Phytohabitans houttuyneae: one gene and its partner. The protein of the gene in region 1 interacts with the protein of each later gene in a pairwise test. Links are inferred from orthologs where the notes say so. Each region holds a gene or a part of one and is shown in the gene's direction. Other genes may lie near its edges.

Evidence for each region. The genes of interacting proteins can lie anywhere in the genome.
Region 2: the proteins of ndk (region 1) and ung interact in binary tests that used the Escherichia coli proteins (3 or more experiments, as listed by UniProt). The link is inferred for Phytohabitans houttuyneae from one-to-one orthologs.

Annotation. Positions count from the first base shown.
Region 1 is NZ_BLPF01000004.1:579,106-586,289, forward strand. What follows is about bases 1,116-3,818. They hold ndk (nucleoside-diphosphate kinase), read left to right. Parts: upstream 1,116-2,105; coding sequence 2,106-2,531; downstream 2,532-3,818. Other genes in these bases: Phou_RS45280 (VOC family protein), read right to left, coding at 1,116-2,002; Phou_RS45290 (sigma-70 family RNA polymerase sigma factor), read right to left, coding at 2,524-3,357; Phou_RS45295 (carboxymuconolactone decarboxylase family protein), read right to left, coding at 3,354-3,788. In the rest of the region: more of Phou_RS45280, read right to left, coding at 677-1,115; ileS (isoleucine--tRNA ligase), read left to right, coding at 4,163-7,184. UniProt on the Escherichia coli protein: Major role in the synthesis of nucleoside triphosphates other than ATP. The ATP gamma phosphate is transferred to the NDP beta phosphate via a ping-pong mechanism, using a phosphorylated active-site intermediate.
Region 2 is NZ_BLPF01000001.1:3,362,321-3,366,024, reverse strand. The notes cover bases 705-3,704. They hold ung (uracil-DNA glycosylase), read left to right. Parts: upstream 705-1,925; coding sequence 1,926-2,483; downstream 2,484-3,704. Other genes in these bases: tsaD (tRNA (adenosine(37)-N6)-threonylcarbamoyltransferase complex transferase subunit TsaD), read left to right, coding at 3,616-3,704; tsaB (tRNA (adenosine(37)-N6)-threonylcarbamoyltransferase complex dimerization subunit type 1 TsaB), read left to right, coding at 2,513-3,184; Phou_RS52660 (uracil-DNA glycosylase), read left to right, coding at 1,804-1,995; tsaE (tRNA (adenosine(37)-N6)-threonylcarbamoyltransferase complex ATPase subunit type 1 TsaE), read left to right, coding at 1,340-1,807; Phou_RS14895 (alpha/beta fold hydrolase), read left to right, coding at 705-1,343. Also shown: alr (alanine racemase), read left to right, coding at 1-210; more of Phou_RS14895, read left to right, coding at 207-704. UniProt on the Escherichia coli protein: Excises uracil residues from the DNA which can arise as a result of misincorporation of dUMP residues by DNA polymerase or due to deamination of cytosine.

The DNA of each region.
Region 1 (7,184 bases):
TGTGGGGCCTCGCGGCCAGCGAGACAACAGGCGGGGCCGTCGGGTCTCGCGCGGCGACGGGCTGGGGCGCCGGAAGGTTAGAAGCCGTTTGGCGATGTTCAGAGCAAGGATCAAGCTGGATGCCTTGCCTTTCGCGGCCTCGCGCGGGACAAAGGCAGCGTCGCCGTGGCGGTCCGTGACTATCGATCAAGGCAGGCGGCGTTGGCTTCGAGATCTAGGGAAGTTGGTGCGCCATAGCGACGGCTCGACTTTCGGAGTTGGGATTGCGATCGTCGGGGCGGGAGTGCGCGAGGGCGCCCGCAGTTCGGCGCCGTCGTCGCGGTTTGTGACTGTCGATCAGATGCGGGCGGTGTGCGCTTCGAAATCTTGGTGAGTTTGCGCGTTATTTCGACGCTAACTTGCCAAGATCTGCCGGAGCGGGCTCCTGGGTTGAGCTGGGCGACCGCGGAGGGTGAGGCGGCAACCGCGGGCACAGCGGCAGCTCACCTCTAACTCGGCGTCGGACTTTAAGAGCGCTCACCCTGACCGCGAAAAACGCCCAGACGACGAAACTCCGAAGTCGAGCGACGCCAGCTCACCAAGATCTGCGGGAGCAGGCGCACCGCGGAGGGTGAGGCCGCGGGAGCAACGGTCCGGACCACCGCGGACGTCGCGGTAGCTCAAAGCTCCAAAAGGGTTATGCGCCGTCGTCCATCGCCTGGCGGTCGGCCTCGTCGGCGCGGTTGCGCCACTGGGTGATGGCGATGCCGTGGCCGTCCGGGTCCTTGAAGGCGGCCGCCCACAGCTCCAGCTTGGCGCCCTTGTTGACGGGGCGAGGACCGTACGTGAACTTGACGCCCTTCGACTTCAGCTCGTCGTGCGTGGCCGTGATGTCGCCGACCTCGAGGTTGAGGTGGACGGTGCGCGGGCCGGCGGGTGAGAGGTCGCTGATGACGCGGAGGACGAGGCGGGTGTCGCCCGAGGCGAGGACCGCGTTGCCGTCGCCGCCGTCGATCTCGTAGAAGCCGAGCATGTCGCGGTAGAACTCGATCGAGCGGGCCAGGTCGGTGACCAGCACCGTCACGCCGACGCCGTGGATCGAGCCGCTCGGGCCGGGGTGGGCGCTCGGGTACGCGGTGATCAGGTCGGCGAGGTCGTCGTCATCGCCGGCGGTGGGTGGCAGGCCCGACTCGTCGTCGAGTGGCAGGTCCAGCGGGTCCGGCCCCGAGAGGTCGTCGACGGCCGGACCGGAGCCCGCCGGCTCGGCGACCGCGGTGGCCGCACCGTTGCCGTTGCCGTTGTCGCGCATCGGGCGGGCGCGGCGGGGGAGCGGGACCGAGCGCGGTTCGCTGCTCGACGGCTGCTCCACGACCGTGCCCTCCAGCACGATCGGGCCGCCCGGCGTGGCCTGGTGCACCACGATCGGCGGCTCGTCGCGGATACCGCCGCCGAGGTCGTCGGTGAGGTCGGCGGTCACCGGCTCGTCCGGGCCGCGGCGCGACCACGGCGGCTCGTCCTCCTCGAAGAGGAGGTCGTCGCCCTCGGGGATGTAGTCGCGCTCGGGCTCCATCGTCGCGGCGGCCTCGGCGTGCGTGAGCGCCTCGTCCCAGAGGATCCGCACGTGCCGCAGGTCGTCGACCGCCACCATGATCGGCAGGGTGACGCCGGGCAGCGGCCACTTGGCGACCGGCACCCGCGACTCGCGCACCTTGATCGACGCGGCGGGAAGGCCGGGCGCGTCGATGACGATCTGGAGCTCGCACCGGCCATAGGTGGAAGATGCGGGCGGCTCGGTCGCCGTCATCACGTGCGCGGTGCCGGCGACCCACGCGCGGGCGCCGCCCCGGATCGTGTTGACCAGGACCATGCTGATCGCCAGCACGAGCACCGCCAAGCCGACGGCGACGATCGCCCAGCTCTGCATGCCGGCGCCGAAGAGCATGACGAAGACGGCGAACGTGCCCAGCACCGCGGCGACGAGCTTGCGGACCGGTGCGATCGGCCTCCGACGAGCGTCAGCCACAGTGGACCTCCCTCGGGTTACCCGCCAGGCTAGGCCGGGCAAGCCAGTGATGGGAAGACCGATACCCTAGGACGGTACGTCCGCCCCGCGCACTGGAGGAAGAGTGTCGACGAGCAGCCCGGCCGAGCGCACGTTGGTCCTGATCAAGCCGGACGCTCTCCGGCGGGGACTGCTCGGGGAGATTCTCGGCCGTTTCGAGCGCAAGGGCTTGGCGATCGATGCGCTCGTGCTGCGTGGCATGGACGCCGCGCTGGCCGACCAGCACTACGCGGAGCACGTGGACAAGGCGTTCTACCCGCCGTTGAAGGAGTTCATGACGGGCGGGCCGCTGGTGGCCGCGGTCCTGTCCGGAGACCAGGCGATCGAGGTGGTGCGCACGCTGGTCGGCGCCACCGACGGGCGCAAGGCCGCCGCCGGCACGATCCGCGGTGACCTCTCGCTGTCAAACCGGGAAAATTTGGTACACGCCTCCGACTCGCCGGACAGCGCGAAGCGCGAGATCGCGCTCTGGTTTCCGGAGCTCAGCTGAGCTCGGGAAATCTGCGTAGTTTGTCCGGGTTGCCGATCAGGTAGACGCCGGTCACCACACCGCCGGTGACGTCGAGCGTGAGCACGTGCCGTCCCACGATCGTGGCCGGCTCACCGGCGAGCATGACCGGGCACACCGAGCAGACCCCCGAGTAGATGCCGGCGAAGAAGCGGGCCACCCGGTCGGCGCCGACGATCGGCCTGCGGGCGGCCTTGACCCGCCCGCCCCCGTCCGACCAGGCCACCGCGTCCGCGGCCAGCAGTCGCTTCAGCGCCGCCAGGTCACCCTCGCGGGCGGCCGCCAGAAAGCGGTCGAGCAGCCGCTCCCGCTCGGCCGGCGCCGCGGTGAACCGCCGCTGCGCGGGCAGGTGCCCCGTGGCGCGGTGGTGCAGCTGCCGGCAGTCCTCCGGCGTGCGGTCGAGGATCTCGGCGATCTCCGGGTACGGCAGGTCGAAGGCGGTACGCAGCACGTACACCGCGCGCTCCGGCGGCGTGAGGCGCTCCAGCAGGTGCAGCATCGCCAGCGAGAGCGACTCGCGGTGCTCGGCCGGGTCCACGTCGCCGGCCGGCAGCGGCTCGGGCAGCCACGGGCCGACGTAGGGCTCGGCCTGCCGCGCGCGCAGCCGGTCCATCGCCAGGTGGGTGACGATGCGGGACAGGTACCGGCGCGGCTCGGCGACCGCCGCCCGGTCGGCACCGAGCCAGCGCAGGTACGCGTCCTGGAGCACGTCCTCCGCGTCGTGCGCGCTGCCGAGCAGCCGGTAGGCGAGCCCGAACAGCATCGGCCGGTGCGCGACAAGGTCGGCGGCCGCCGCGCCAGCGGTCACGCCGGCAGCGGGTTGCGGCTGGGGATCGCGATCCGGTTCCACATGTTGATGGTGACAATCGCGAGCAGGAGGTCGGCGAGCTCCTCCTCGGTGTAGACCTTCGCCGCGGTGTCCCAGACGTCGTCGGGCACGCCACCTTCACCCAGACGGGTGACGGAGTCGGTCAGGGCCAGCGCGGCCCGCTCCCGCTCGTCGAAGAGATCCACTTCGCGCCAGGTCGCGACGGCGAAGAGCCGACGCGTGCTCTCCCCGGCCTCGATCGCGTGCTGCGAGTGCATGTCCACGCAGTACGCGCAGCCGTTGATGAACGAAGCGCGCAGCTTCACCAGGAAGAGCAGCTTCTTGTCGAGACGGCGCTGGATGTAGCCCTCCAGCCGCCGCACGTGCTCGAAGCCCTCGGGGGCCACCTCTTGCAGGTTGATGCGTCGCATGACGTACCTCCTTCGCGAGGACGACAGGACGCGGCGGTCCGGGCGTGACAATCCGGGGTGTGAGCTACGGCGCATCCCGGCCGACTGCGGGAGGGCGGATCTGCGGCGGCGTCGCTGTTCAATACGGCGCTGCTCCCGTAGCGGTGGAGTACCCTTGACGGTCGTACAGGCGATGACCCGGCCATCACCGGTGAGCCTCCGGAAGAAAAGGCCTCCCCGCGGGCGGCCCCAGTAGAACCGGACGGGTCCGGCCCGTCACAGCCGGCCAACGAGCGGGCGCTTCGATCCTGGAGCGCCAAGCGGGGTGGTACCGCGGGCTTCGGCTCGTCCTCGCAGTGTGCACATGAGCTTTGTGAGCTGCGAGGAGACCGAGGGTGTACCCGAAGACCGATCCGAAGGCCGGCGTGCCGGCGAGTCCCGACCTGCCCGAGGTCGAGCGCCGCGTGCTCGACCACTGGGCGGCGGACAAGACCTTCCAGGCATCGGTGGACGCGCGGGACGCCGGCGTCGACGGCGCGAACGAGTACGTGTTCTACGACGGGCCGCCCTTCGCCAACGGGCTGCCGCACTACGGCCACCTCTTCACCGGGTACGTGAAGGACGTCGTGCCGCGCTACCACACCATGCGCGGCCGCCGGGTGGAGCGGCGGTTCGGATGGGACACGCACGGGCTGCCGGCCGAGGTCGAGGCGGAGAAGCAGCTCGGCATCTCCACGAAGGCGGAGATCCTCGATCTCGGCGTGGCCCGGTTCAACGACGTGTGCCGCACGTCGGTGCTGACGTACACCCAGGACTGGGAGCGGTACGTCACCCGCCAGGCGCGCTGGGTCGACTTCGCCAACGACTACAAGACGCTCGACCTGGACTACATGGAAAGCGTCATGTGGGCCTTCAAGACCCTCCACGACAAGGGCCTGGTGTACGAGGGCTTCCGCGTGCTGGCGTACTGCTGGCGGTGCGAGACGCCGCTGTCCAACACCGAGACCCGGATGGACGACGTCTACCGCGACCGGCAGGACCCGTCGCTCACCGTGTGGTTCACCCTGGACACCGGCGAGAAGGTGGCGGTCTGGACGACCACGCCGTGGACGCTGCCGTCCAACCTGGCGATCGCCGTGGGGCCCGACATCGAGTACGCGGTGCTCGCCGACTCGGCCGGGCAGCGCTACATCATCGGCGCCGCGCGGTTGGGGGCGTACGAGAAGGAGCTGGGCGACCTCACCCCGGTCGGCGTCGTGCGCGGTGCCGAGCTCGTCGGCCGCCGGTACACGCCGCTGTTCGACTTCCTGGCCGACACGCCAAACGCGTTTCAGGTGCTGGGCGCCGACTTCGTCTCCACGGAGGACGGCACCGGGGTCGTGCACATGGCGCCCGCGTTCGGCGAGGACGACCAGAACGCGTGCAACGCCGCCGGCATCCCCACCGTCGTGACCGTCGACGAGCACACACGCTTCACCTCGCTCGTCCCGCCGTACCAGGGTGAGCAGGTCTTCGACACCAACAAGCCGATCTCCCGTGCGCTGCGCGAGCGGGGCGTGGTGGTGCGGCAGGAGACCTACACGCACTCGTACCCGCACTGCTGGCGGTGCGACACGCCGCTGGTGTACAAGGCGGTGTCGTCGTGGTTCGTCGCCGTGACCCGGTTCCGCGATCGGATGGTGGAGCTCAACCAGCAGATCAACTGGACGCCTTCGCACGTCAAGGAGGGCTCGTTCGGCAAGTGGCTGGCCGGCGCGCGGGACTGGTCGATCTCCCGTAACCGCTTCTGGGGCTCGCCGATCCCGGTGTGGAAGTCGGACGACCCGGCCTACCCGCGCGTGGACGTCTACGGCTCCCTCGCCGATCTGGAACGCGACTTCGGCGTCGCCGTGACGGACCTGCACCGCCCCTCCGTCGACGACCTCGTGCGCCCCAACCCGGACGACCCGACCGGACGGTCGGTCATGCGGCGCGTGCCCGAGGTGCTCGACTGCTGGTTCGAGTCAGGCTCGATGCCGTTTGCCCAGGTGCACTACCCGTTCGAAAACCGCGAGTGGTTTGAGCACCACTACCCCGGCGACTTCATCGTCGAGTACATCGGACAGACGCGGGGCTGGTTCTACACCATGCACGTGCTGGCGACCGCGTTGTTCGACCGGCCGGCGTTCCGCAACTGCCTGAGCCACGGCATCCTGCTGGGCGAAGACGGGCGGAAGATGTCCAAGAGCCTGCGCAACTACCCGGACGTGTACGGCGTCTTCAACTCGCACGGCTCCGACGCCATGCGGTGGATGCTGATGTCGTCGCCGGTGCTGCGCGGCGGGGACATGCCGGTTACGGAGGGCGCGATCCGCGACGCCGTCCGCCAGGTGCTGCTTCCACTGTGGAATGTCTGGTACTTCTTCTCGCTGTACGCCAACGCGTCGGGTTACGAGGCGTCGAAGCGGACCGACTCGACCCACCTGCTCGACCGGTACGTGCTGGCGAAGACCGCCGAGCTGGTGTCCACAGTGCAGCGCCAGATGGACGACTACGACATCTCCGGTGCCTGCGCGTCGGTGCGGTCCTATCTGGACGCGCTGACGAACTGGTACGTGCGGCGGTCGCGGGACCGGTTCTGGAGCGGTGACCGGGACGCGTTCGACACTCTCTACACCGTGCTGGAGACGCTTTGCCGCGTCGTGGCGCCGCTCGCGCCGCTGACCGCGGAGGAGATCTGGCGCGGGCTCACCGGCGAGCGCTCTGTGCACCTGACCGACTGGCCGGAGGCGGAGGCGTTTCCCGCCGACCGCGAGCTTGTCGCGACGATGGACGCCGTGCGTGAGGTCTGCTCGGCGGCCCTGTCGCTGCGCAAGGCGCGCGGCCTGCGGGTGCGACTTCCGCTGGCCCAGCTCACCGTGGCGACGCCGGCGGCCGACGCGCTGCGGCCCTTCGCCGACCTGGTGGCCGACGAGGTCAACGTGAAGTCGGTCGTGTTCACCGGCGAGCTGGCGTCCTATTGCGAGCAGGTGCTGACCGTCGTGCCCCGCGCGCTCGGCCCGCGGGTCGGCGGCGCGGTGCAGAAGGTGATCAAGGCGGTCAAGGCCGGCGAGTGGTCGCTTGTGGACGGTCGCCCGGTCGCCGCCGGCGTTGCGCTGCAGGACGGCGAGTACGAGCTGAAGCTCGTCGCCGCCGACGCCGAGCACTCCGCGCCGCTGCCCGGCGGCGAGGGCGTGGTGGTGCTCGACACCGCGGTCACGCCCGAGCTGGCGGCCGAAGGCCTGGCGCGCGACGTGGTCCGGGTCGTGCAGCAGGCCCGCCGCGACGCCCAGTTCGACGTGAGCGACCGCGTGGCCGTCGCGCTCGCCGGCTCGCCGGAGGTGGCGGCCGCGGTCGAGGCGCACCGCGACTTCGTGGCCGCCGAGGTGCTCGCGACCG
Region 2 (3,704 bases), on another replicon or contig:
GCGGGGCGGGTGTGCATGGACCAGGTGGTGCTCGACTGCGGCGACGACCCGGTGGCGGCCGGCGACGTGGCGACGCTCTTCGGCAGCGGCGCCGGCGGCGAGCCGACCGCCGACGACTGGGCCGAGGCTGTCGGCACGATCAACTACGAGATCGTGACCCGCTTCGGCGGGGTGCGGGTGCCCCGCCACTACGACGGAGCCGGAGCATGAGCCGGGCGGGAGGCATCGCCAGCCGGTCGATGCGCAAGCGGGCCGGCCTGCTGGGCGCGGTCGTGGGCATCGCCGCCGTGGGCGTGGCGGCCGGTGTCGTGGCCGAGCGGGCGCTGGTGCGCCGTTCCAAGCGCGCGCCCGACGACCCGTACGCGGGCGAGGAGTTCGGCCACCTCGCGTACGACGAGGCGCTGACCGTCACCACCCAGGACGGCACCTCGCTGTACGTCGAGATCGTCGAGCCGACCGACGGCGTGGAGCTGGACGCCGACTTCGTGGCCGAGGTGACCGGCGCGATGACCTCGCTGGAGCCCACGCTCGTCTTCGTGCACGGGTTCTGCCTCGACATGGGCACGTTCCACTTCCAGCGCAAGGAGCTGACCCGCCGCGGCGACTACCGGATGGTCTTCTACGACCAGCCGGGGCACGGCCACTCCGGCAAGCTGGAGTCCGGCGAGTACGAGCTGCCCGCACTCGGCGAGGGCCTGAGGGCGGTGCTCGACGAGACCGTGCCGGAGGGGCCGATCGTGCTGATCGGACACTCGATGGGCGGCATGACCATCATGGCCTTCGCCGAGCAGCACCCGGAGTACTTCGGCAGCCGCGTCGTGGCGACCGTGCTGATGTCCACCTCGGGCGGCCGGCTGGAGGAGACCAAGTTCGGCCTGCCCGCGCTGATCGCCAAGGCCGGCGCACCACTGCTCCCGCTGGTCAACAGCGCCACCCGGCTCAGCGGCGGCGTCATCGACCGGGCCCGGCACGCCTCGTCCGACCTGGCCTGGCTGCTCACCCGACGGTACGGGTTCGGCGACACCAAGCCCAGCCCGGCGCTGGTGTCCTATGTGGAGGAGATGAACTCGCGCACCTCCACCGAGACGGTCGCCCGCTACCTGCGCACGCTCTACACGCACGCCCGCTACCCGGCGCTCAAGGCCCTGCGCAACGCGCCCGCGCTGGTCATCGTCGGCGACCAGGACATGATTACGCCGGTGACCCATTCGGAGGAGATCCTGCGGCAGCTGCCGGACGCCGAGTTCGTGAAGGTGCCGGACAGCGGGCACGTGGTGATGCTCGAACACGCCGACGAGGTCAACGCCGTGCTCACCGCGTTTCTGGAGAAACTGACCGCGTGAACCTGTCCACTGTGTCCGACACGGAAGCGTTCGGCCGCCGCCTCGGCGCGATCCTGCGCGCCGGCGACCTGATCCTGCTGACCGGCCCGCTCGGTGCCGGCAAGACCGCGCTGGTCCGCGGCATCGGCGCAGGCCTGGGCGTACGCGGCGACATCACCTCGCCGACGTTCGTCATCGCCCGCGTGCACAAGCCAGACCCGGCGAAGGGTGGCCGCGTCGCTCTCGTGCACGCGGACGCGTACCGGCTAGGCTCGGCGGTCGACCCGCGGGCGGAGATCGACGACCTCGACCTGGACGCCTCGGTGGACGACTCGGTCACCGTGGTGGAGTGGGGCGAGGGCGTGGTGGAGCAGCTGTCCGACGCGCACCTCCAGGTCCGCATCGACCGCCGTGACGACGACTCCCGCGAGGTCCGACTCGAGCCCCACGGTGGGGACTGGACGGCACGCGTGGAGGACTTGTGACACTCGACCTGATGACGTTGCTGCCGGCGGGGTGGCGGTCGGCGCTGGAGCCGTACCTCGACCCCGCCCGGATGGCCGAGCTGGCCGCTTACGTCGAGGCCGAGTTCGCGGCTGGCCCGTGTTACCCGCCGCTGGAGGACCTCTTCTCCGCGTACCGGCTGTGCGCCCCGAGTCCTGCCGCGTGCTGATCCTGGGGCAGGACCCGTACCACAAGGCGGGCCAGGCGCACGGGTTGAGCTTCAGCGTCCGTCCGGGCGTCGCGGTGCCTCCGTCGCTGCGCAACGTCTACAAGGAGCTGGCCGCCGACCTCGACGTGCCCCCGTCCCGCTCCGGCGACCTTCGCGGCTGGGCCGCACAGGGCGTACTCCTGCTCAACGCGGTGCTCACCGTCCGCGAGGGCAAGCCCGGCTCGCACGCCAACCGCGGCTGGGAAGACTTCACGGACGCCACGATCCGCGCGCTGAACGACCGCGACGAGCGCGTGGTGTTTCTGCTGTGGGGCGGCTACGCCCGCAAGAAGGCCGAGCTGGTGACCAACCCGACGCACGTCGTGCTGGAGGCCGGCCACCCCAGCCCGATGAACCCGCGCGGCTTCCTGGGCAGCCGCCCGTTCAGCGCGACGAACAAGGCCCTCGCCGACGCCGGACTGCCCCCGATCGAGTGGTCCCGGCTGTAGCTCCTGGGCGCCCGGATAGGGTGCATATCGTGCTCGTACTCGTGGTGGACTCGTCGACTCCGGCGGTGACGGCGGCGCTCGTGGAGGTCGCCGACCACGGCGTCGTCATGCGCGCGCAGCGGCAGGCCGTGGACGCCAAGGCGCACGGTGAGCTGCTCGCGCCCGCCGTCCACGCGGTCCTCGGCGAGATCGGCGCCGGGCCGCGTGACCTGGACGCGGTGGTGGCCGGCCTCGGGCCCGGCCCGTTCACCGGCCTGCGCGTGGGCCTCGTCACCGCGGCCAGCATGGGCCAGACCCTCGACATCCCCACCTACGGCGTCTGCTCCCTCGACGCGCTCGGCCGCGCCGCCGGGGCCGGTCGGATCCTGGCCGCCACCGACGCGCGGCGCAAAGAGGTCTACTGGGCCGCGTACGACGGCGGCGCGCGGATCACCGAGCCCGACGTCGACCTGCCCGGGTCGGTGGCCGAGCGGGTGGCGGCGCTGGGCGTGACCGGCGCGGTGGGCGAGGGCGCGCACAAGTACGCGGACGTCCTCGGGCTCCCGGTCCGCGACGAGCCGATGTACCCGCCGGCCGCCGCGCTCGCCGAGCTGGCCGCCGAGCGGATCCGGGCGAAGGGGCCGAGCGAGCGGCTCACCCCCCTCTACCTGCGGCGGCCGGACGCTGTGGCGGCGGCGGGCCGCAAACCGGTCCTGCGATGAAGATTCGGCCGTTTCGCTGGTGGCACATCGACGAGGTGCTGGTCCTGGAGGCCGACCTCTTCGGTGCCGAGCAGTGGTCGGCGACCATGTTCTGGAACGAACTGGCCGGCGGCCACCACTACCTCGTGGCCACCGGCGACCGGGGGAGATCCTCGGGTACGCGGGCCTGGCCGTGCAGCCGCCCGACGAGGCGTGGGTGCAAAACATCGCGGTCCGCCGTGACGCCCAGCGCCGCGGCATCGGGCGCACGCTGCTGGAGGCGCTGCTGGCCGAGGCGGCGCGGCGTGGCGTACGCAAGGTGCTGCTCGAAGTCGCCGTCGACAATGGACCGGCACAGAAGCTTTACGGTGCCTACGGTTTCGAGGCCGTCGGCCTCCGCCGCGGGTACTACCAACCGAGCAACACCGACGCGCTGGTGATGATGAGACAAGATGACTGAGCCGCTGGTACTGGGAATCGAGACCTCGTGCGACGAGACCGGCGTGGGCGTGGTGCGCGGGCACACGCTCCTCGCCGACGC